Gloeobacter violaceus PCC 7421: one gene and its partners. The protein of the gene in region 3 interacts with the protein of the main gene of each other region in a pairwise test. Links are inferred from orthologs where the notes say so. Each region holds a gene or a part of one and is shown on either strand. Other genes may lie near its edges.

What was found.
Region 1: the proteins of rlmB (region 3) and GLL_RS11575 interact in binary tests that used the Escherichia coli proteins (3 or more experiments, as listed by UniProt). The link is inferred for Gloeobacter violaceus PCC 7421 from one-to-one orthologs.
Region 2: the proteins of rlmB (region 3) and tsaE interact in binary tests that used the Escherichia coli proteins (3 or more experiments, as listed by UniProt). The link is inferred for Gloeobacter violaceus PCC 7421 from one-to-one orthologs.

The regions. Positions count from the first base shown.
Region 1 is NC_005125.1:2,392,110-2,399,730, reverse strand. What follows is about bases 2,258-5,132. They hold GLL_RS11575 (NAD(P)H-hydrate dehydratase), read right to left. Parts: upstream 4,521-5,132; coding sequence 2,994-4,520; downstream 2,258-2,993. Other genes in these bases: GLL_RS11565 (TIGR01212 family radical SAM protein), read right to left, coding at 5,050-5,132; GLL_RS11570 (photosystem I reaction center subunit XI), read right to left, coding at 4,534-4,977; clpS (ATP-dependent Clp protease adapter ClpS), read left to right, coding at 2,710-2,997; psb35 (photosystem II assembly protein Psb35), read left to right, coding at 2,496-2,675; GLL_RS11590 (lysophospholipid acyltransferase family protein), read right to left, coding at 2,258-2,359. In the rest of the region: GLL_RS11605 (hypothetical protein), read left to right, coding at 1-50; GLL_RS11600 (hypothetical protein), read left to right, coding at 229-849; GLL_RS11595 (alpha/beta fold hydrolase), read right to left, coding at 873-1,622; more of GLL_RS11590, read right to left, coding at 1,616-2,257; more of GLL_RS11565, read right to left, coding at 5,133-6,000; GLL_RS11560 (HEAT repeat domain-containing protein), read right to left, coding at 6,236-6,883; GLL_RS11555 (YceD family protein), read right to left, coding at 6,952-7,443; GLL_RS11550 (protein jag), read right to left, coding at 7,427-7,621. UniProt on the Escherichia coli protein: Bifunctional enzyme that catalyzes the epimerization of the S- and R-forms of NAD(P)HX and the dehydration of the S-form of NAD(P)HX at the expense of ADP, which is converted to AMP.
Region 2 is NC_005125.1:3,189,383-3,197,029, forward strand. Bases 2,312-5,212 are described here. They hold tsaE (tRNA (adenosine(37)-N6)-threonylcarbamoyltransferase complex ATPase subunit type 1 TsaE), read right to left. Parts: upstream 4,041-5,212; coding sequence 3,582-4,040; downstream 2,312-3,581. Other genes in these bases: GLL_RS15435 (alkaline phosphatase D family protein), read right to left, coding at 2,312-3,499; GLL_RS15445 (NYN domain-containing protein), read left to right, coding at 4,088-4,612; GLL_RS15450 (pantothenate kinase), read left to right, coding at 4,623-5,212. Also shown: GLL_RS15425 (Uma2 family endonuclease), read right to left, coding at 105-683; GLL_RS15430 (Uma2 family endonuclease), read right to left, coding at 1,022-1,789; more of GLL_RS15435, read right to left, coding at 1,856-2,311; more of GLL_RS15450, read left to right, coding at 5,213-5,312; GLL_RS15455 (hypothetical protein), read right to left, coding at 5,328-5,597; GLL_RS15460 (FG-GAP repeat domain-containing protein), read right to left, coding at 5,797-7,647. UniProt on the Escherichia coli protein: Required for the formation of a threonylcarbamoyl group on adenosine at position 37 (t(6)A37) in tRNAs that read codons beginning with adenine.
Region 3 is NC_005125.1:4,375,387-4,383,084, reverse strand. The notes cover bases 1,954-4,905. They hold rlmB (23S rRNA (guanosine(2251)-2'-O)-methyltransferase RlmB), read right to left. Parts: upstream 3,962-4,905; coding sequence 2,945-3,961; downstream 1,954-2,944. Other genes in these bases: GLL_RS21510 (ABC1 kinase family protein), read right to left, coding at 4,786-4,905; GLL_RS21515 (STAS domain-containing protein), read right to left, coding at 4,341-4,685; GLL_RS21520 (Mini-ribonuclease 3), read right to left, coding at 3,930-4,337; GLL_RS21530 (chloride channel protein), read right to left, coding at 1,954-2,865. In the rest of the region: GLL_RS23855 (DUF6883 domain-containing protein), read right to left, coding at 1-125; more of GLL_RS21530, read right to left, coding at 289-1,953; more of GLL_RS21510, read right to left, coding at 4,906-6,609; GLL_RS21505 (DUF6825 family protein), read right to left, coding at 6,521-6,853; GLL_RS21500 (DMT family transporter), read left to right, coding at 7,080-7,698. UniProt on the Escherichia coli protein: Specifically methylates the ribose of guanosine 2251 in 23S rRNA.

The DNA of each region.
Region 1 (7,621 bases), 2.0 Mb from region 3 along the record:
AGCCCAAGAGCACCACCCGCCCAGCGGGCGAACCTAAACCCAAGCCGTAGCGATTGACACGAGCGGCTTGATAGGGGCATCCCGTCCGGGGTGCCCCTTTTGCATACCCGAGGGGATCCCGTCCGTACGGGGGGCACGGCTTTAGAAGCGTGTAGTATTCTGGCAACACAGGCGCAAAAGCCCGAGTCACTCTCACCTCTCCACTGATTTACCGCCGGGGATCTCGCAATGAACCATCTGCCAGCCGTCTTCAAACCGTTTTTGGTCCTGGGTCTTGCTTTGACCCTTACTCCGCTCGCCGGGCATTGGCTGGCGACCCAGACGCCGTGCCAGGCGACCCGCGCCGTGGCCAAAGCCGTCTCCACCGAATTGCGCGAGACCTTTAACCCGGGCAAGCTGGTGCGCTGGGGCCAAAGCGCCCTGGCCCTACCCGCCCGGGTGGGGGATTTGTTCAGACCCGAGGAGCCGACGGTGGATGCCGAAGCGCTCGGGGCTTTCAACATGCGCCTCTCCTGGCAGATCCGCCGCTACCACGACCTGTACTTTGACCGGGTGAGCGCCGGGGAGTACACCGTGGTCGCCTACGAGATCGGCGCCGATGGCCACGTCTACAACGCCCGCGTCGTACCTGAGTACACTTCGGTGCCCCTCGATACCGCCCAACTGGCCGTCGAGACGGTGCGCAACCTCGACAACCGCCTGCCGTCACTGCCGGCCGACGTGCGCTCGGTGTCGGTGATGGAGCTTTTCTGGCACGGTGGCCGCCTCGACAGCGAGGGCTCGATGGTCGATTACCTGAGCACGCTGCCCGACGGTCGCCTCATCCAGCCGCGCACAGGTTCGTTTTAAGCACCTACATAAAAGACCTGACCCTACGGGTGCGCCTCGCGGCCGTAGGGTTCTTGCACGAAGCCATACTTGAGTAAGTAAGCGCCCAGATCCAGTTCTTCTTCGATCAGCGCGGCGTGACCGCTGTAGGGCAAGATTTCGACGCGCGCATCGGGCAGTCGCTCGGCCAGCCACTGCACTTCCTGTACCGAGGGCAGCAACCGGTCCATCCGTCCCCCCAACAGCAGCGTCGGCATCGAAAGCCGGTGCAGTTGTCCGTCGCAGTCGCATCGCTGCATCAGTTCGAGGCGGTGGAGAATCGTGTCGCGCGAGACCAGGCGCACCGTGGCCAGCAGCGTGCGGCGGTCCTCCGGGGTAAGGCGGTTGGTGGCGCTCAAAAACGGCAGAAACACCACAGCGGCGACCTGCAGCGACACCGCCGGCAGCAGGGCCAGCCAGCGCGCGCCCTGGTTCAGCCAGATCTGCCGCCGCCAGGAGGTGGCCGGGTTGACCAGCACCAGCCGATCGAAAGCCTCCGGCCGCTCGATGGCTGCGATCATCGCCAGGCACCCGCCGAAGGATTCGCCGCACAAAATGATTCGGCGGCCGGGGTGAGCGGCAATCAGCTCGTCTACCCGGGCAATCAGGTCGGGCCACTCGCCGCGGTCGTCCACCGGAATCGACAGGGCAGTGACGTCGCAGTAGGCAGCGAGCTTGAACTCCTGCTGAAAAAAGAGCTTGCCCGTGCCGTCGAGGCCCGGCAAATAGACCAGCAAAGGCCGCTCGCTCAGCATGGGTGGCGACCTCCAGGGAGGGTCAACTCGCGCGCGGCATTTTCCAGCTCGGCCGCCAGGGCGGCGGTGACGACAGCCGCCTCCCCGCCGCGGTAGCGGGCAACCTCCTCCGGGCGGATCCGGCGCGGCGCCCCGACGCGCAATTCGACCTGTTCGTAGAGCACGTAGGGATGCCAGCCCGCCTTCTGGAACATCGGTTCGCTGCCGTCGAAGAGGCTCAGAAGCCGCAGGGGTACCAGAGGACCGCTCGCTTCGCGCTTGGAGACGATGGCCACCGGCACAATCGGCAGATGCTCGATGCCGCTGCGCAAAGCCAGATGGGCAAAACCCCGCCTGAAGGTCGCCACCTGGCCCGGCCGACTGTGGGCGGCAATCAGCTGCGCCCCCTCCGGGAAGATGGCCACGTGGGTACCGCTCAGCAAATAGCGGCTCGCCTGGCGAAACAGCGTCGACCAGCCCTGCCCCGCCGGACCGAGGTGAAAACCGCCCAACTGGCGGACCAGTTCGTTGACTACCGGTACCTGGCCCAGGTAGTGGTGACAGACCAGGCGCACGGGTGAGCCCATCGAGCGCACCAACAGCGGCGCGTCCAAGAAACTGCGGTGGCTGCTGACCACCAGCAGGCAGCCTTCGCCCGCAGGCAAGGGCCGCTCGCAGCGCACGCGCAGTTGGGTGCCGAAGGCTTCGAGCATCCACTGGGCCAGATCGACAGGGGACAGGGTGGGCAGTGCGAGCATGTCTAAACACCGGATCTGCGGACGTTCGTTCATCCTAGTCAACCGCCGCAAAAGGCGGTTAGATGCCGTAGATGGAGATCTATTCTTCATATCTATTCTAAAATTGACACCAACGGTGGTTTTACCGGGAGGGATCATGGTCATTTTTTGGGCTTTGCTGGCCGTCGGCTTTGTGGCGTGCGTGACCATCGGTTCGGTTGCCTGGTACAGCTCGAAGCGCCCGGCAGGTTGGGAAGGCAGCGAGCCCCCCGGTTGGGTGAACAAGATCACCCCCAAGAACCTGCGCGACAGCGGCGACGGCGACGGCAACGGCTAGCTTGAGACGACCGACGTTGAGCGAGCGAAGAGCGATGTCGAGCGCCACTGTCACTCCGACCAAGCCGGAAACCAGCGTCAAGGCCCTCAAGCCCTGGAAGGTCATCGTCCTCAACGACGACTTCAATACTTTCCAGCACGTGGCCAACTGCCTGGTCAAGTACATCCCCCACATGCACCCCGATCGCGCCTGGAAGCTGACCCAACAGGTGCACAGCGAAGGGCGGGCGATTGTCTGGGTTGGCCCGCTCGAACAGGCGGAGCTTTACCACGAGCAACTGTCGCGCGAGGGACTGACGATGGCCCCCTTAGAGCAGGCTTAAGGGCCGTCCGCCGCCAGAAACGGCAGCAATCCCAACGCGAGGGTCTCCGCATCGACGCCCAGGACGGTGTGTCGGGCGGCAAGCCACTCTCCCGCCGCCGCGTGCCACCAGACGGCGCCGAGCACGGCGGGTTCTGGATTCTCGCACTGGGCGAGCAGGGCACCGAGAAGCCCGGCGAGCACATCGCCCGAACCGCCGCGGGCGAGGGCGGGGGAGCCGCCGGGATTGACCCACACCTGGCCGCTTGGGGAAGCGACCACCGTGCGCGCCCCCTTGAGCACGATCCAGGCGTGGGAGCGAAGGGCGGCGGTGCGGGCGGCTCCCTGGCGATCGGCAAGGGCAATGTCCGGAAAAAGCCGCTTGAATTCCCCCGGGTGCGGGGTGAGTACTGTCGGGGCCGCGCGCTGCGCAAGCACCTCCAGTTGACCTGCAATCAAATTGAGACCGTCGGCGTCGAGCACCAGGGCGCCCGCTGCTTCGCGCGCCAGGCGAAGCACCAGGGCCTGCTCGGCTTTGCCCAATCCCGGGCCGCAGACCACCGCATCGAACTTTTCGAGGTCTACCCCCGGCAAATCGGCGAGGGCGCCGTTTTCGGCTTGCGGGCAGGGATGAACAATCGCCTCCGGCAGCCGCGCCGCCACCCGGTCCGCCAGTGATTCGGGCAGGGCCAGATAGAGCATGCCGGGACCGCCCGAGCGGGCCCCCAGCGCCACCAGCGTTGCAGCGCCCCCGTACTGGCGCGATCCCGCCACCGCGAGCAGCGTGCCGACGCTGTACTTGTGGGCTGTGGCCGGGCGCGCCAACGGCAGCCCGGCGCGGGCCGCATCGGGCAACAGCAGCCGGGCCGAGCGGTGATCCTCCCCCAGAACCGAGCGCACCTGCGCTTCGCTAAATCCGATCTCGAGGCGCACAGGCACCCCGAGCCAATCGAGCGCCGCATCCTGCCACAGCCCCCGCTTCCACAGACCCAGGCAGTAGGTGCGCGCCGCCCGCACCGCGAGGCCGCCCAGAGCCTCACCGGTCTCGCTCGAAAGCCCCGAGGGCAGATCGACGGCGGCCACCGGCACCCCCGAGGCATTCACCTGCGCCATCAGCCCGGCGTAGGGTTCGGCGACGGGCCGCTCCAGACCAAAGCCGAACAGGCCGTCGACCCACAAATCCACCCCCGGCTCCTCAGGGACTGCACCGGTGTGCACCCTGCCCCCCAGCGACTGAAAGTAATCAAGGTGCGCCCGGGCGAGGGGTTTGATGGGCGGTCTCGGGCAAAAGACCTGCACCGATCGCCCGACCAGCCACAGTTCGCGCGCCACCACCAGGGCGTCGCCGCCGTTGTGGCCGGGACCCACGAGCACCCCCACCCGCGGATAACCCCCGGCCGGATAGTCGGCGGCAATCGCTGCCGCCAGCCGCAGGCCCGCTTTTTCCATCAAAGCTTCGACGGGCATCCCCGCGGCAAACAGCGCCGCTTCGAGCTGCTGCACCTGGGCGGCACCGACGAGAGTGCAGGCGCAAAGCCCGCTCACAACCCGCTCCCGGTTAGGGGATGCGGGCGATGGCTGAGACCAGCGGGAAAAACTGCAAAATCGCAAAGGCGAAGATGGCCCCCCCGACACCGCCCACCAGAAAACCGCCGGCAAGCCGGCTCCAGCCCTTGCGGTCGAATTCGGTCGGCACGTCTTCGACCAGCGAGGCGTAACCCGAAAGCCCAATGGTCGAGATGAGCAGCAGGCCGATGGTCGAGACCAGCCCGGCCACCAGACCCAGTTCGGTGTTGCGTAGAGGACCGAGCAGCGCGAAAGGACCGATGAGCCAGTAACCGTGGGCCATGCCAATTTCCAACCCGCGGGTAAACTCGTCCATCCCCACCCGGTTGATGGGCAGATTGTCGATGAACCAGCGGATCGCCGTGGAATTGTTCACCGGGGTAAGCAGCGTCCCCTCCTGCGGATCCGGTGTGTAGACATAGCGTGCCAGGGTCATAGCTTCGGTTCCTTGAGCGTCCCGATGATCCTACGCCTTTGGCCGGGGCTGGCCGCATGGGCGCAATACTCCTTAATAAGTGTCAGGTGTCAGAGAGCGCACCCCGGAACCTTGCCGGGTGCCCCGCCTGCGCATCTCCTGCTGAATGGCGCCCAGCACGGCGAGTTTGTGGCGCGACCATTCCGGGGCGATGAGCAGGTGCGGCAGGGCGTCGCCCGTGAGGCGATGGATTTTGATCTGCCAGGGCAGGCGCTCCAGCGAGTCGCACACCCACTGCACATATTCGGTCCGGCTCATCAGCGGGATCTCGCCGCGCAGGTACTGCCCTGCCATGACCGAGCCTTTGACGATGTGCAGCGAGTGGATCTTGACGCCTTCGACTCCGAGGGAAGCGAGCAAATCCACCGACTGGAGCATCATTGCCGGGGTGTCGCCGGGCAGGCCATGGATCAGGTGGGCGCAGACTTCGATGCCCCGCCCCCGGGTGCGCCGCACCGCATCGACGAATTCGGCGACGGTGTGGGCGCGGTTGATGCGTGCCAGGGTCTGGTCGTGGGCGCTTTGCAGGCCGTACTCGACCCAGAGGTATTTGCGGGAGGCCATTTCGGCCAGCAACTCGAGCACCGGCTCCCCCACGCAGTCGGGGCGGGTGCCGATGGCGATGCCTATGCAGTCGGGGTGCTCCATACCGGCCCGGTAGACCTCGCGCAGCCGGTCTACCGGCGCATGGGTGTTGGTGAACGCCTGGTAGTAGGCGATGAATTTGCGGGCCTTCTCGCCGAACTTGCGCTGCCAGCCTGCCATGCCGAGGCGCAACTGCTCATCTAGAGGAGTGGCGGGAGGGCTCACCTGGGCTGAGGAACCGGAGGCGTCGCAGAAGGTGCAGCCCCCGCGCGCCCGGGTGCCGTCGCGGTTGGGACAGTCAAAACCGGCATCGAGGGTGACTTTGAAGATTTTTTCGCCAAAGCGCTCCTGCAGATGGCGACTGAACAGGTTGTAGGGCAGCAGATCGACACTGGCCATCGCGCGCACCGGCAACGGACAACCAACCATCGTGGCACGCCCGGCCCGGCGATACCGGGGACGGCAACCGCCCATCAAGAAAAAAACTCCCCTGGGGGGAGTGTCAGAGTATAAGGAGAACCAGTACAAATGCTTACGCATTGTGACAGATACTAATGTTTCGCAGAATACCATTTGCCCGCGCTCGGGGATGATTTAAGGAAAGCTTCCAGATCGGATTTTGGACAAGTCCAGGCTATTGCGCAAGCTGTTCGAGGGCGGAACGGGCCGTGGAACTGACTGCATCGTTGGGATCAGCGGCGAGAGTTTGCAATGCAGAGCACGCTTCTTCGCCGCCCAGTTCGCCGAGAGCCTGGGCGATGCGAAAGCGCAGCTGCCAGTCTTCGTCGGCGATGTAGGCCACCAATTCGCCCACCGCCCGCCGGTCGCCCAACTGTCCGAGGGCTCCGGCAGCGACGGTGCGGATGAGCGGGTCGCCCTTGAGGGCCGTCACCAGCAGGTCCACCGCCCGCCGGTCGCCCAGTTCGCCGAGGGCGGCCAGGATGCTGAATCTGACCAGCCACTCGTTGTCCTGGGCAAAGGCGGCGGCCAAATCTTCGTAGGCTTCCTGGGCGTGCAAATCGCCCAGGGCGGCGGCGGCGGCGGCGCGCACGTCAAATTCCGGGTCCGAGGTGAGCAAGGTTCGCAGCAAGCCCAGGACAGAGCGGTCCTCTTTTTGGCCCAGCAGGCTCACAGCGGCGTAGCGCACGCGGGCATTGTCGTCCTGGGCCGCTTTGACCAACAGCGCCACCGAGTGCTCAGCGGGTATGTCCCGCAGCGCACCCACCGCGCTGAGGCGATCGCCCAGGTTCGGGCTTGCCAGTTTCTCTTCTGGAGTTTCCATGCGTTGTGATCCCCACCGGCGCCATTTTTCTGGAATCCACCTTACCAGAAGAGCGGGGGGGAGGCGGATCAGCCCAACTCTTCGCGCAGACGGGCAAGAGCAGCCCAGCGCCGGTCGAGGCTTTGCTCCTCGGGTTGGGCGGTCTTGACCCCCTGGCACTGCTCGGAGCACAGGTTGCGCACGGGCAACTCCAGGCACAGATGCTGGTAGATGAGATCGACCGGGTCGAGCCGACCGTCGCGCGGCAGTAGCTCGTCGAGGTGGGCGGGGGGCACCTCCAGTTCGAGGGGCACCTCCACAGACGCGTCCTCCAGCCAGATCACCTCTTCGAAGTCGGTCACGAGGCGATGGTTAAAATGCTGCAGGCAGCGGTCGCAGGCGAGGGTGACGATCGTCTGGGCGCGGCCGGTGACTTCCAGAAAATCGCCGTGGTGGACGACGGCCAGTTCGCCCTGCACGGGCGTGAGGCTCGGCAGAGCCGCGATCGGCTCGTCGATGACGATGGTCAGATTGCGCGTCGGGCTCGCTGCGAGGGCGCGCAGTTCAATCGAGCGCAGCATCTGGGCTCTCCTCGGCGGCGTCCGCGGTGCGCGGGCGCACCACCAGGCGGCGTTCGGGTTCTTTGCCGCGGCTAAACGTGGATAGATCCGGCTCGTCCTGCAAAAGCATGTGGATCTGGCGGCGCTCGGCGGCACTCAGCGCTCCGAAGACGAACTCCTCACCGCTGGAGCGCACCTG
Region 2 (7,647 bases), 1.2 Mb from region 3 along the record:
CGCAAATCCTTGCACAGAAAGCTTTCCAGCCTCTGCTTGTGAAATTACGGGTTGAGCAGACCTGAGCGGGCTGCGTTCCTATTTTCAGGTGAGAACCCCCAGTCTCACCCGGCAGTCCGGGGTGGGAACAGTTGGCAGACCGGGACTTCGCTGCCCAAGATCACCAATTCCACCCCCTCCTCCAGCACCTCTACCCGGGAGTAGCGCTCGGCAGTCGGGGCGGTAAAGCGATGCACCCTCCGGTTCCTCACGTCCACTACCCAGTATTCGCCAATGCCGGCCGAGGCGTAGGCCCGGCTCTTGGTGAGCAGGTCGTACTCCAGCGACGAGTCCGACACCTCGATGAGCAGGCGCAGCTGCCCAGGGCCCGGATGGGCATCAGCATAGTCTCTGCCCTGCGGATCGGGCTCCACCAGGGCAATATCGGGCACCGGCTCTCCGTACTCACCCAGGCTCACCGGTTGGTCGACAAACAGCATCGCGGGGTCGACCCCGAGGCGCAACAACAACTGCATCAACCGCCGCACCGTGGCAGCGTGGAGGGGACCCTGGGGAGGCACAGTGAGGATGCGTCCTTCCAACAGTTCGACTTTTTCCTCCGGTCCGAACACACCGGCACCAGCCATGCGGTGGTACTCGGCCGTGCTGAAAAGCCTGGTAGCGACCCGCTCGACGGTGACCATCGCGCACTGCCTCTGGAGGGACAGACCCATTGTACCCATGGCCCGGTACAGGCTCGTTGCACCTACTGGGGGGCAAGGGTTCCTTGCAAGGCGACACCATCAGCGGTGAGGTCATCCATTTCCGGGGGGTGCCTACGAGACTTAAGGGTTCCCAGGTTCTTCTGGGCGGTGTCGAGTGGGTAACTTTCCCCGGGCCGTCCAGAGCGTTTCTCAAGGGGAAGAGGTGTCTTCCCTCTCAGAAATCCCCCATCCCCCGAAAATTGATGGCCTCATCGCACGGGAATGCCTGTCCCTGGTTGATGGGATTGGGCCGGTCGCGCACAGATGATGACAAAGCCTCAAAGCGCTTCTGGGTCGACGCCTTGCTCTCGCAAATACGCGGCCAGCCGTTCTGAGCGCTGCCGCTCGCGCTCGGCCTGCTGCTTCGCTTGAGCAGCTTCTTGCATAGCTTGCTCGGTCTCCTGCCTGGCTCGCTGCAGTTGCGTCTGCTCCTCGCGGATCACATCCTCGACAAGAGGCGGAGACAGGAGGATATCTACCGTCAGTTCCAGTTGGGGAAACTGCACAGACACCAATTGGTCGCCGCTTTGGAACTCCACCCGCTCGTAGCTGTTTTCACTTTGCGGATCGCTCAGCACCCACACCCGCTGCCGGACCGGATCGACAATCCAGTACTCGGGAATGTCTACCATGGCGTACTCCGCCCGCTTGCGGACGTAGTCGCGCCGCCAGTCTTCGCTCACCACCTCGACGACCAATAGTGGTGTTTCGCCGGTGTCAAGAATACCGTCTCCCGGGCGGGCGCAAAGCCGCTCCCACAGCTCGCGGCTACAGACCACCACATCGGGGATCCGCGAAGTATCTTCTTCGGTGCGCACCCCAACGGCACTTTTGGCCACCAGCGGCAGTTGTTGGGCGGCAAATTGTCGCTGGAGTCGGCTTGCAACAAATTCGCAGATGCTGGTGTGCAGTCCGGTCGGTGTCGTTATCGGCTCCAGATGTCCATGAAAGAGTTCGTAGCGAATACCCGGTTCTCCCTGGTAACGCACGTACTCTTCGAAAGTCATCGTTTTGCCTGAAGGCTCGGACGCGGCGGTCTGAATCATCGGCGGCTCCCACGCTGCGGGGCGCTGTGATCAATTGTCCACCTCGGGCCGCTGATATTCACTGTTTCAACTGGGCAACAGTTGTGATTCGCCGTCGGGGATGGTGAACGACTGCAGGGTAAAACTCGCCGAGACCGTCTCGGTGATCGTCTCGACCGCCCGGTAGCTCACCTGCATCGATTCGCGCGTCAACACCGCCTTGGTGTAGACGTGGTACTTGAGATCGACGTACTCGATATACGGATTGGACTGCTGCAACAGCGGAGCTGCCAATGGCGTCGGATCGATGAGGCCGCCCAACAGCTCGAAGACGCCCGCCGAACTGACCGAGCCGCCCACCACCTCCACCGCCACCGACGGGCTCGCCGGATCGGTGAAATCGGGCTTGAGGACGCCCGCGTAGCAGTTGTGGATATCGCCGGTCCAGACCACGACGTTGCGGATTTGCTTGTCGGCAATAAACGAAAGCAGCTCGGTGCGCTCGGCAGGATAGCCGTCCCAGGCATCCAGGTTGATGTAGAGCGTCAGCCCATTCGCCTCGGAGACGATATCGCCCTCCACGCGGCGCGGGCGGCCGAAAAAGCGCGGCGGCTTACCCGTGGGCCGACCGTCCGTACCGATGTCGAACGCCACGAAGCGCACCAGCATCATTTCGTTAAGAAGCACCTTCCAGCGCGCCTGTGAACCGAGCAAATTTTTCTTGAGCCAACTGCGCTGCTGATAGCCCAGCATCGTGCGCGCCGGATCTTCGAGTTCGGGGCAGCCGGGGCTCAAAAAGTCGCTGGCGCAGACCACACCGTCGCGAAACTGGCGCAAGTCGAGCACGAACAAATCCGCAAGAGCGCCAAACGAGAGCTTGCGGTAGAGCCGCACCACCGCCTTGTCGTCCACGACCGTAAGGGGAGTGACCGGCTCGACCGGTAGGTACTCTAGAAAGGCCGTGTAGCCCGCCAGTTGGCGCGCCTTTTGCTCCTCGCTCACCAGGTCGCGCCCGGCGTAATTGTTGAACACCTCGTGGTCGTCCCACAGGTGGATCCAGCAGAACAGACGGCGCACCTCGCGAAAGTCGGGATCGCTCAAGTAGAGCTTGTACTTGGCGCGGTACTCTTCGAGGGTCCTCGCCTCACCGCCGCCAATCGTGTCCTCGCGCACCTGGCCGTTCTGGAAGCCCGCATCACCCGTCTCGTAAATGTTGTCGCCCAGGTGAATGCAGTAGTCGGCGTCGTCATCCTGGCAAATGGCGGCATAGACCGTGTAGAAGCCCTGGGTGTAATCCTGGCAGGAGACGTAGGCAAAGGTCAGTTGTTCGATGCTGCTGTCGGGGTCGGGGGCAGTCTTGGTGCGGCCTGTGACGCTGGTGTAGCCAGTATCGGTGGTGAACCGGTAATAGTAGCGCGTAAAAGGCTCCAGGCCGCCGGTGCGCATCTTGACGGTGAAGTCGTGACCGGCGTCCGTGGTGACGCTGCCCTGGAGAACCACGGAGGCAAAATCCTCCGTCAGCGAGACTTCGAAATGGACCGTCAGCGGTCCGCCGTTCTGAAACGCTTCCGGCACCCGCGTCCAGAGCACCACCCCATCGGAGCGCGGATCGCCCGAGGCGACGCCGTAATCGTCGGCACCCTGGGCGGCGGCCCGGCGCCTCGGATTGACGGACAGCAACAGCGCCGGGGCGACCAAGGCGCCTTTGATTACCGTGCGACGATTGAACATCGGACGCGCTCCAGGCAGGCAGGACAGAGCAACGCTACTGCTGCAGTATTAAGGCCCCGTTAAGGCATGTGCCCATACCGGCTTAGGGCCACCGACAGTACTTGCTCAAACACCCCAAAAAGCTTGCAGCAGATGGACCGTGGGCGTTCAGGCAAGCACTGCGCGGCTCGTGCCAATCGAGAAATATACGCAGATATTCCCCAGGCATAAACGGCAGTCGCTCGGCCCACTCTATCGCGACTATTGTCCGGGCGTCCCACATTTCCTCCAGGCCGAGGGCAGGCACCTCCTCGGGAGAGAGCCGGTACAGATCGACATGGACGAGCGGCCGTGTTGCCTGCGGGTACTCTTCGATGAGAGCGAAGGTGGGGGAGGTGACCGGTTCCTCGATGCCGAGCGCCGCAGCCAATCCTTGAATGCAGGTCGTCTTGCCCGCACCGAGATCGCCGTCAAACAGCAGCACCACGCCCGGCTGCCAGCACTCGGCCAACCGCGCCCCCAGCGTTCGCGTCGCCTCGGCGTCGGGCAACAGGATTTTCATCGCCGAATGTGACAAGATTGATACAAAGGCCCGTTTCCGAAGCGGCAGTGCAAACGATTTTACTGGTGGATGGCTACAACGTGGTCGGGGCCTGGCCCAGGCTGGCACGGCTGCGCGACCGCCACAGTCTGGAAGCGGCCAGAAACGAGCTTGTCGAGCAACTGGCAGGCTACGCCAGTTTTCGCGGCTACCGCGCGGTGCTGGTCTTCGACGCCCAATTGGTCACCTCGCCGCTGGTACGCGCGAGCGAGACGCCCCACCTTGAAGTGTGCTTTACCGATTACGAACAGACCGCCGACAGTTTTATCGAGCAGTACAGCTACCAGTTGCTGCGCGAGAACCGGCGTCGCCGGGTGATGGTGGCCACCTCCGACCGGGCGCAGCAGGTGCTCGTACTTGCCCAGGGGGCCGACTGGCTATCCTCCGAGCAGCTGCTCAAAGAAGTTGAAGCCGCCCGCCGCCAGCTGCGCGAGGACCTGCGCAACCGCAAAGCCCGGCCAAGCAATAAACTCGCCGACCGACTCGATCCGACGGTGCGCGACAAACTTGCCCGTTGGCGCTTCGGCGAATAGGACGGCCGCCGTGTGGCTTGCAGTCAATATCGGCAACAGCCGCCAGCACTGGGGCTGGTTCACCGGAACAAAGCTGGTGCGGACGCTGGATTTTCCGCTCACTCACTGGGACGCGCAGGCTCCAGATGCGGCCGAGCAAATCGTAGTCGCCTCGGTAACGACCACCCATCTGGAGCGCTGGCGCACCTTGCCCCATGCCCGTATCTTGAACCTTGCGGATGTGCCCCTATCCGGTACGTATCCCACCCTCGGAATCGACCGGGCACTGAATTTGATCGCCGCCGCCGACGCTTACGGTTGCCCGGCCCTGGTGACTGACTTCGGAACCGCCATCACCCTGAGTGCGGTCGATGAGTTCGGCCGCTTTTGCGGCGGGGCCATCCTGCCGGGGCTGGGCACGCAGTTGCGCGCCCTGGAACATTTCACCGCCGCCTTACCGGCGGTGGACTTGCCCGAACCTTGGCCGCCGCTATTGGCCCGCACCACCCAAGCAGCAATTCAAAGCGGTGTGGTGCGGGTGACCCTCGCAGGTCTTGCGCAATTTCTCGAATCCTGGAAGCGGCAGTATCCGGGCGGCATAAGCGTAGCCACCGGCGGCGACAGCGAGCGCGTCCACCGGTGGCTACCGGACCTATTCGATGTGCAGGACACCCATCTCACCTTGTGGGGGATCTGCGTGGCCGCCCGGGGTGCCGATTAGATGGCGGCAAAGCCGCTAAGGCTTCTCCACTTCCTTCTTCACTTCGCTGGTCTTTTCCCTGGTTTCTTTGCCCATTTCGGAGCGCTGGGTCTTGGCACGCTTGTCGGATTCGACCTGGCGCTCGCGCATCTCGCCCATGCTGTTGCTGTCTTCTTTGGTTGTCGTTTTGGTCTGGGCTCCGGTTTTGCTCTCGGTCTTTTCCATCGAACCGGTCTGGGCCATCGCCTGCGGGGCGAAGCCGCCGATGAGAGCGACACCGGCAAGAAGAGCGACAAACTTGCGCATCTGGGGACTCCTTAAATGTCACTGCGGCAAACGGTACTCGGTCTAATAGTGCAGCCTTTGTCGTCAAAGCCGATTCCGCCTGGAGGCAGAAACATCCGAGCCCCAAAGTAGCTGTCGTTCCGTCCCCTGGGCTTTGAAAATAGAAACCCCCGCAGGCGGGGCTGCGGGGGTTGGGCCAATCGGCGAAGAGAGCTCTTCGCTACTTGCGCGTGAACAGATGGGTGGGGAGGGCTTTTAGCACCTTGGTGCCGTCCATCAGCCAGACAAAGCCCTTAGCTGCGTCGGGATGACGCCAGACGATGTCCAGCTTGCGGTCGCCGTTGAAATCGCCGGTGCCGGCCATCTGCCATTGCAGATCCCCAAGCGGGGGCAAGACCACTGTGGATAGGCGCCGTGTACCTTTCATCAGCCAGACACCGTTTTCGCCCGTGGCGTGGTTGCGCCAGAAGATGTCGCGGTGTCCGTCGCCGTTAAAGTCTCCGGTAGCACCAGCCAGCCAGAGCCCCTCACCGAGGGTAGGCAGGGCCACCGTGCGCACCACGCGGTCGCCGTCCATCAACTGCAGACTGTTGGTGCCGCTCTGGTGGTTTCTTACCAACCTGTCGGCCTTGCCGTCGCCGTTCATGTCGCTTGTAGCAAGCGACTGGGTCTGGCTGATCAGCGAGAAGAGCACTCTGCCCGAAGCTGCAGTCCCAAAATCGACGCTGGAGCCATCCACCGCGATCTTGTAGGTGTTGCCGGCTACGGCAGTAAAGGTCACGCCGCTTTGGGGACGGGTGGGCAGGTCGTCATTGGCGGCCACCAGGATGAGCGAGGAAAGCAAGTCACCTTTGTAAACCGCCAGCAGCGTGTTGAAGTTGCTGCCTTTGGTGGAAACGCTGACCGGACCGGTGGTAGCGGCTGTCCAGGTCCACCAGAGCGATTTGCCGCCGGGATTGGCGGCATGTTCGGGTTCATCGAATTCCTTGGTCGCTCCTTCGTTGCCGGCCCGCTGCACGTACAGTAAAGGTTGCCGCTTACTGGGAATCACCGTGGCGGCGGCAAAATCGTCGTTAGGCGGTGCCAACGTCAGCGCCAGGGTAAAGGTGCCGGTGCTGCCGAAAAAGCCGTCGACCGCAATCTGGTAGGCGGTACCCGCCACGGCACTGAAGGAGAACTCGCAGAAGTCCGAGCCTGCCACAAACGTCAGGGCGGAAACCGAGGCCCCTGTGTAGACAGCGTGAACCGTGTCGAAGGAGCTGTTGCAGACATTGACGATGACTTCGCCGGATTGGGGGGCGGTCCAGGTATACCAGACCGAGGCGCCGCCCGGGATAAAGGCGATGTCCGGTTCGCCCGGTTCTTTGGTAGCCCCGAAGTTGCTGCCGCTCACCGAGGGCGACTTGCCGCTAATCGTCTCGCGATCGGCGAAGTCGTCGTTGGTGGGTGGTTCGGAGAACGACAGGTTCAAGTTGATCGTGCCCGTGGACGGCCCGGAGCCGAAGTTGAAGCCGTCCACGGCTATCTGGTAAGTCGTGCCGGCTGCAGCACTGAAACTCAACTGGCAAGAACCGATCGAAGCGATTGGGGTGAGGGCGGAAACGGCATTGCCCGTGTAGACTCCCAGCAGCACGGAGAAAAAGCTGCTGCAGGTATTCAGGCTGGCCGTGCCCGTAGAAGGCGCCGTCCAGGTATACCAGATCGAGGCACCACCGACATTGCCGCCGTGGTCGGGTTCGCCCGGCTCCTTGGTGGCCGCGACGTTCGTGCCCATCACCGTCGCCGCAGTACCGCTAATCGTCTCGCGATCGGCGAAGTCGTCGTTGGTGGGCGGTTCGGAGAACGACAGGTTCAAGTTGATCGTGCCCGTGGACGGCCCGGAGCCGAAGTTGAAGCCGTCCACGGCTATCTGGTAAGTCGTGCCGGCTAGGACCGAAAGCGTTTGTTGGCAGGAACTCAATTGGGACACCGGTGTCAGGGCGGAGACCGAATCGCCCGTATACACCGCCAGCACAGTGCTGAAGAAACTGGGACAGGTATCCAAAAACACCGATCCCGACGTCGGTGCCGT
Region 3 (7,698 bases):
ATAAAGTTTTTGGAACGCAGCCACCTAGCATCTTCGACAGTCAATCCGAGGACCGCTGCAAAAACAAAGGCCTTGTGCATACCATGTGGATGAGTGGGGTCAAAGCTGTAGGTGCGTAGCTTCAATGTATCGATCCAGAGCGGTTTTCAGTTGGACGTAAAACGGCGAAGAAGCCAATGATCTTCTGCAGCAAGCCTTTCTAGTTGGCCCGTCCCACATTCGATCGAAAACCGCTCTAGACACGCTCCGGGTTCGGTAAGCTTACACCCGATGATCCCCCTGCAATTGCTAAGTGCGCACCACGACCACCGTGCAGTCGCTGCCCTTGGCGACGGTTTCGGGGATGTTGCCCCGGATGGCCTGGCGCAGCAGGCTCTCGCGGCTCGCACCAATAATCACCCCGTCGAAGTGGCCTTCGGAGGTGCACTGAACGATGGCCTGAGCAACGGATTTTGAGAACAAAGGCAAGGCGCGCACGGGGTAGCCCAACGAGCGGCCGAGGCTCTCGGCGTCCGCATCGAGTAGACCTGTGTCGTGGGCCGGATTGTCGGGGGCGAAGACCTGGCAGACGGCGATCTCGCTCTTGCCGGGGCCGCGGCGCAATAAGGCGGGCAGAATCTTAATGGCCTCCTGGGCGTTGGGGCCGCCGCCGATGGGCACCAGCCAGCGGCGCGGGATCGCGTCGCCTTTGAGCTTGACCAGGAGCACCTCGCATGGCGCCTGGCGGATGATCGTGTCCACGGTGTTGCTGAAGATGCGCTCCGGGGAGGTGTTCACCCCCCGCCAACCCATCAGCACCAGGCCGATGCGCCGCTCTTTGACCGTTTCGAGCACCGCCTGGGCGATATCGTGGGCGACGCGCACCTGGGTGTGTACCGGCACCCCGACGGCGCGACCGGCGCGCACGGCCTGGCGCACGAGGTTGACTGCCGGGGCCACTGCCACCGGGGTGCTGGAGGGTGCGCTGGTGCGGGGTACGGCGATGACGTGCAGACACTCCAGTTCGAGGTTGCGCGCGCGGGCGATGGCCAGGGCAAATTCCAAAAGCGCCGGGGCGGTGTCCGGATTGGCCAGGGGCAACAGCAGGCGACCGCCTCCCAAGGCCGGAGCGCGGGTCTGGTAGACCACGTAGGACGGGTCGGGGCGCGGACCCACCGCCTGGGTGTCGCCACTGAGCAAATCCGCCTCGGCGCGGATGATGTCGCTGCGGGTGATGATCCCTACCAGCTTGGCCTCCTCGACCACCGGCAGGCGGCTCAATTCGTAGCGATTGAGCAAATAGAGCACCTCTTTGAGGCTGTCGCGGGGAGTGACGGTGACCGGCTGCGGCGTCATCAGTTCGCTGAGCGGGGCGGTGGGCGGCAGATTGCGCGCCGCGATCTTCATCAGATCGGTCTGGGTGACGATCCCCACCAGCTTCTCGTCCTTGACCACCGGAAAGCCCCGGTGGTGCGAGCGCGAAAACGCCTGGGACACTTCGCTGAGGGGAAGCGTGCTCTCCAGCGTCTCCAGGCGCGTCTGCATGACATCGCCCGCCGCCAGTTGAGCGAGCAGCTTCTCGTCGCTCACCGCCTCCTCGCCCAGACGGATGCCGTTCCAGGCCAAAAGTTGGTCGTAGATCGAGCCTTCGTTGAGGCGCTCAGCCACCAGCGAAGCGACCACGCAGACGACCATCAAGGGCAGCACCAGGTTGAAGTCGTTGGTGATCTCGAAAATAATGATCACCGCCGTAATCGGCACGCGGGTCACCGCACAGAAAAATGCCCCCATCCCGACCAGCGAGTAGGTGATGGGCGCGTTGACGGCCAGGGTGCTGTAGGAGAGCGTGCCCACCAGCGAACCCAGGGCAGCCCCCAGCACCAGCGAGGGGGCGAACACGCCGCCCGGTGCCCCGGAGCCATAGGCGATGAGTGTCAGCACAAACTGGGCCACGAAGGCGAGGGCGGCGAACTGCCAGGGTTCCTGCGCGCCGATAATCAGCCCGCGCAACGCTTCGCCGTCGCGAAAGACCGCAGGTAGCAGCGCCAGGCTCCCGCCCATAACCAGTCCGGCAAGGCCCACCCGCAAAGGCATGTTCAGACGCAGCACCCGCCGGTTAAAGGTAAGGCTCGCGATTAGCCCCCGGTTGTAGAGCGCTCCGAGCACCCCCGCCATCACCCCGAGCAACAGATAGAACGGGATCTCCTGAACCGTAAAACCGGTCTGAAAATCGGCCATGCTCGATTTGAGGTCGAAGCTGAAGCCCCCCAGGACCCGCGAGAGCACCGCGCCGATAAACGAGGCGAGGATGGCCACCCCCAGGGTGAGGCCCGAAACGTTCTGCAGCAGTTGCTCGACAACAAAGATCACCCCGGCGATCGGGGCGTCGAAGGCGGCGGCCAATCCCGCTCCCGCCCCGGCGGCCACCAACTGGCGGCGGTAAGCGGGGGAAGTGGGCACCCAGCGGCTGAGCTGGTTGGCCAGCGCCGCGCCGATCTGAATGGTCGGGCCTTCGCGCCCGAGCGGAAACCCTGAACCCAGCGTCACCATCGTGCCCACCAGTTTGACGAGGGCGACGCGCAGATCGAGCGCCATCGGCACGCGGGCAAGCACCGCCTTGACCTGGGGGATGCCGCTGCCGGAAGCTTCCGGAGCGAAGCGCTCCACCAACCAGCCGGCCGTCACTCCCCCCAAAAGCCCGAGCAGCGGCAACACCCACCAGCCGAATGATCCCGCAGCGTCGAGGCGCCAGTGGCTGAGGAGGTCGGCGCCCTGCTTGAGGATGACCGCCGCGAGCCCCGCCACCAGACCGATCAGGCACGCTTCCAGCGTCGCGAGGCGCTGGGGACGGAGCAGTTGCCGAAAATTCTGCAGCCAGGATTGCATAGGACCGGGGAAGCCGTCCGCCTTCTAGCCTAAACCCGCCCATGCTTCTCTCGCAGTGGCCGGGTACAGGGTGCACCGTCTAGCTGAGGTCGATCTGGTTGGCGCGGCGCTGGCGCATCACCTCGTAAAGCATGATCCCACCTGCCACCGAAGCGTTGAGGCTGGTAGTCTTGCCCGCCAGCGGAATCGAGACCATGTGATCGCAGTGGCGCTGGGTGAGTAGCGAAATGCCCTTGCCTTCGGAGCCCACCACGACTACCAATGGCCCATCCAACTTCAGTTCGTAGAGCGCCTGGCTTGCCTTCTCCTGGGTGCCGACGACCTGATAACCCGCCTCCTTGAGGCGTTCGATGGCCTGGTTGAGGTTGGTGACCCGGGCGATGGGCAGGTGCTCCACCGCCCCCGCCGCCACCTTGGCCACCGTCGCCGTCACCCCCACCGCCCGCCGCTGGGGCAAGATGATCCCCTGAAAACCGAACGCCTCGGCGGAGCGGATGAGCGCCCCCAGATTGTGGGGATCTTCGATGCCGTCGGCGGCGAGCAACACCGGGTCGGGCCGCTCCACGAGCGAAGCGATCAATTCCTCGAATTCGACGTAGGGATGGGCGGCGGCCTGGGCGGCGACGCCCTGGTGGTTGCCCCCGGCGGTGAGCTGATCGAGCCGGCGCGGCTCGACGATGTCGATCACCGCCCCGCCGGCCTTGGCCGCGTCGAGCAGCCGCAAAAAGCGTGGGTCGTAGCGCAACTTCTCGGTGAGCCAGACGCGGTTGAGGGGACGGCTGTTCTGCAGAGCAGCGAGCACCGACTGTTTGCCGTAGAGCAGTTCCGCCTCGTCGCTCTCGACTACGGTCGGGGCGGCTTCAGGGGCCATGCGGGTCTTGATGGTCTTGGGGGCGCGGCTCCCGGCCCCGGTCGGCGTGATGTCTTTGACTTTGGCCGTTCGGGTCGCATCGCGCGGCCGTTCGGGTCGGGACACCTCGCCTGTGGCTTTACGCACCAGTTTGGCCGGGCGCTTGGTTTTGGGTTTGGCGGCGGAGTAGGGCTTCGCCTTGGTGCTCGGGCGCTTAGGCCTCTGGGGACGGGGTGTCGGGGCCATGGTGGTGTTGAAACTCATCGCACAGGTGAAGGATGACCCCGAGGCGGTCGCGGTCAGCCAGAAACAAATATCCTAACAAAGCCTCGAAGGCCGTGGCCAAACGGTAGGTGGCCGGGTCGAGGCGCCGCGGGACCGTCCCCCCGGCGTTGCGACCGCGCCTTAGCCAGTCGGCCTCCTCCACCGTCAGGTGCGGGGACAGGCAGGTCGCAAGCTTTGCCTGGGCAGAGGCCCGCACACAGGCGACGGTGTCGCCGTGCAGCCACTGGAGGCGGCGGGGGGGGAGCAGCACCCGCGTGCGCACGTGCAGTTCCCAGACCGCGTCGCCCAGGTAGGCCAGCGCCTCCAGCGACAGCGAGCGGATCTGGACGGGATCCAAGGGCTACTTTCCGGGAATGTGCCCGAGCGCTTCTTCGAGGGAATTGCGCAGCGACAAAAACTGCTCCAGGCGCACCAGTCTCACCGTCTGGGTGACCCGCGGGTTGGCGACGATCTGGAAAGTACCGGGAACTCCCTGCACTTTTTTGGCCAGCTGCACCAGTGCCCCGAGGCCGGAGCTGTCGACAAAATCGATCTGTGACAAGTCCAGGACGATGTTGGGCGAGCCTTCCTCGATGTACTTGTTCATCACTTTGCGGAAGACGGGTTCCGAGAAGGCGTCCAGCTGACCAATCAGGCGAAAAAGCTGGTAGTTTTCGCCTTCATCGCGGGTGCCCCTCAGGCTCACCGTCAGGTTGATCGGCTCAGGAATGGCCTTCCCTCCAACAGAGCGCTTTCAGGCTAACACTATAGGATGAGACTCCCGCAGCTGTCTAGCGTGCCGGGCGCTACTGCAAGTCGGTGTCGATGCGCTGCAACCGCAGCAGCACCCGCCCGAGGGCGAAGGACAGCAGACCCGCCAGGCCAAAGGCGGCGATCGCCTCGAGAATATGGTCGGCGGTGTAGAGCACGACCGAACAGATGAGAAAAGCCGCCAACAGCACGCTGTAGATGCCGCCGATGGCCGCCGAGTTGAGCCGCTTGAGCAATCGCTCCGTCTCGATCGACTTGGTGCGCACCCGCAGTTCGCCGCGGTCGGCCCGCTCAAGCGTTTGCTCGATGCGCCGGGGCAGGTTGACGGTCATCGAGCTGACCTGGCCCACCTGCTGGCCGAGCTGGTTGAATAATTCGCGCATACCGAATTCTGAATTGACAGCCATGAGCTGATCGGCAAAAGGCTGGGCCACGTCCATAAAGTTGAAATCGGGATCGAGGCCCTTGCCCAATCCTTCGAGGGTCGAGACGGCCCGCAACACAAACGTGAAAGTCGCCGGAAAGCGAAAGGGCTGCTCGTAAGCCATTTCGTAGATGTCGTCGGTCAACTCCGCAAAGTTGAACGACTGCAGGTTGTAGGGCTGGTTGACGAAGTTGGTGAGCAAAAATTCGATCGAGCGGCGGATGGGCACCCGGTCGGCACTTTTCTTGATGGCCCCCAGTTCGATGAGCGAATCGATCACCTTGTCGGCATCGGATTGGGCCACCCCAAGAAAGGTGTCCATGAGCTTCTCTTTGGTGCCCGGCTGGATGTGGCCCATCATGCCGAAGTCGTAAAAAATCAGCGCCCCGTCGTGGCGCACGGCGATGTTGCCCGGGTGGGGATCGGCGTGAAAGAAGCCGTCGTTGAGCAGCTGCTGCAGGTAGGAGCGCGCCCCGATGCGCGCCAGCGACCGCCGGTCGAGCCCCGCCGCCTCCAGCGCCTCGTAGTTGCTGATTTTGATGCCCGGCAAATATTCGAGGGTGAGCACCCTGGGGGAGGAGTAGCGCCAGTAGACCCGCGGCACACAAATTTCGGGGCTGTCTTTGAAGTTGCGGCGGAAGGTGTCGGCGTTGCGCCCCTCGTTGAGATAGTCGATCTCCTGCATGAGGATGCGGGCGCACTCGTCGTAGATGGGCACCCACTCGCGCCCGCCCCGGCCGTAGCGCGGGTGATTCTGCAGGTACTGGGCGATGCCGCGCAGGATACCGAGATCGACATTGAACAGCTTTTCTAGGCCCGGCCGCTGCACTTTGACGACGACATCTTCGCCCGAGTGCAGCTGGGCTCTGTGCACCTGACCCAGGGAAGCGGCGGCAATCGGAGTCGGATCAAAAAATTGAAAGACCTGGGGGATCGGTTTGCCGAACTGGTCCTCGACGATCTCGACGACCTGTTCGTAGGGAAAGGCCGGTACCTCGTCCTGGAGTCTGGAGAGTTCTTCGATATATTCTTTCGGGAACAAGTCCGCCCGCGTCGAAAACAGTTGCCCGACCTTGATAAAAGTCGGCCCCAGTTCGAGCATTGTCTCGCGCGTCCAGATGGCCCGCATGCGCTGGCGGCGCGAGCGGTTTTCTTCGCTGTCGCCGCTGCGGTAGGTCCACTTTTTGCTGTCCCACCAGCGGTAGAACAGAATCAACAAAAAGAAGCCCCAAATATCGATCACGCGGCGGGTGCGCGAGTAGTTGACTCGATTCCAGCGATAGTTCTTAGCAGAAGAAGGCGGCGCCGACACGATCACGAATGGGTAGCGGAGGGGGACAGGGACTTCACGTGGCTTCCTGGTTGCGGAAGCGCTGCAATTCCGAGCGCAGGCGGGCAACCTCCGCCCGCAACTCGTCGATATTGCGCTGGACATCTTTGGAAGCCGCCGGGGTGCGCGCCGTGTAGCCCTCGGCGCTCAAGTCCGCCAGCGTCTCGGCCTGTTCGGCCTCGGCGCGGGTGATTACCGCCTCGGTAAATTGCCGCAGCCCGTCGCGCCAATCCGCCTCGGCTTTGCCCACTTCACTCAGCACATCGGTGACGGCATCTTCAAGCTTTTCAAGCAAAATCTCGGCCGTTGCCCTACCGATAAAAAAAGTCCGGATCCACGGATCGCTCACTTTGCCACTCCATCGATGCGCCCGGCCTGCGAGTTGCAGTCACCGCCGATCCAGCCCAGAAGCCGGCGGCCGGATTTACCCCTCGATTTTACCCTACAAGCTTTGTCCTGGCGGTGAGTGCATAGACTGAGCCCTGGCCGGCGGTCGGGGCTTTGTACAATCCACCGGGCTGCACTGCCCGTAATCCCTGCAGAACCCGCACGCAATGCCCACCTATAGTTGAGCCATGGCCGAGATTCGCGACCGCTTCGCAGGCACTGTGTCCGGCAAAATTTATCTTTGGTTGGCCGTCTTCATCTTTGGTCTGGCCAATCCGGTGGTCCGCAAATTGACCGAACTGGGCACCCAGTATCCGGTGGAGGGCCGCAATCCGATTTCGCTGTGCAACGTTCTGTTTGTCGGCAATCTATGTGCGCTGCCGGTGCTGTTTGCTGTCTACCGCAGCGACTGGACGCCGGGCAATCTGGGACGCTTGAGCCGCCGGGAATTGTCACTGCTGCTCATCGTTGCTCTGCTTGCCGGTGCCCTCGCACCCGCCTTGATCTTCCAGGCGCTTTCGCTGGCGATGGTCAGCAGTGTGCTGTTCGTCAGCCGTATCGAGACACCGCTGCTATTGGCGCTGTCGGTGTGGCTGTACGGCGAGCGCCTTAACCGCTACCAGAGCATCGGGGCGCTGATGTGCTTTGTAGGCGCGTTGGTACCGCTGCTGCTGCCCTCCGGCGGTGTCCCGACTTTCTCGATGGCCGAAGATCTGTGGAGCTTCGGGATGGGAGAAGGGTTCGCAGCCCTGGCCGCCGTCGCCTCCGCCGTCGCCACCATCCTCAGCAAAAACAGCCTCGCCGCGG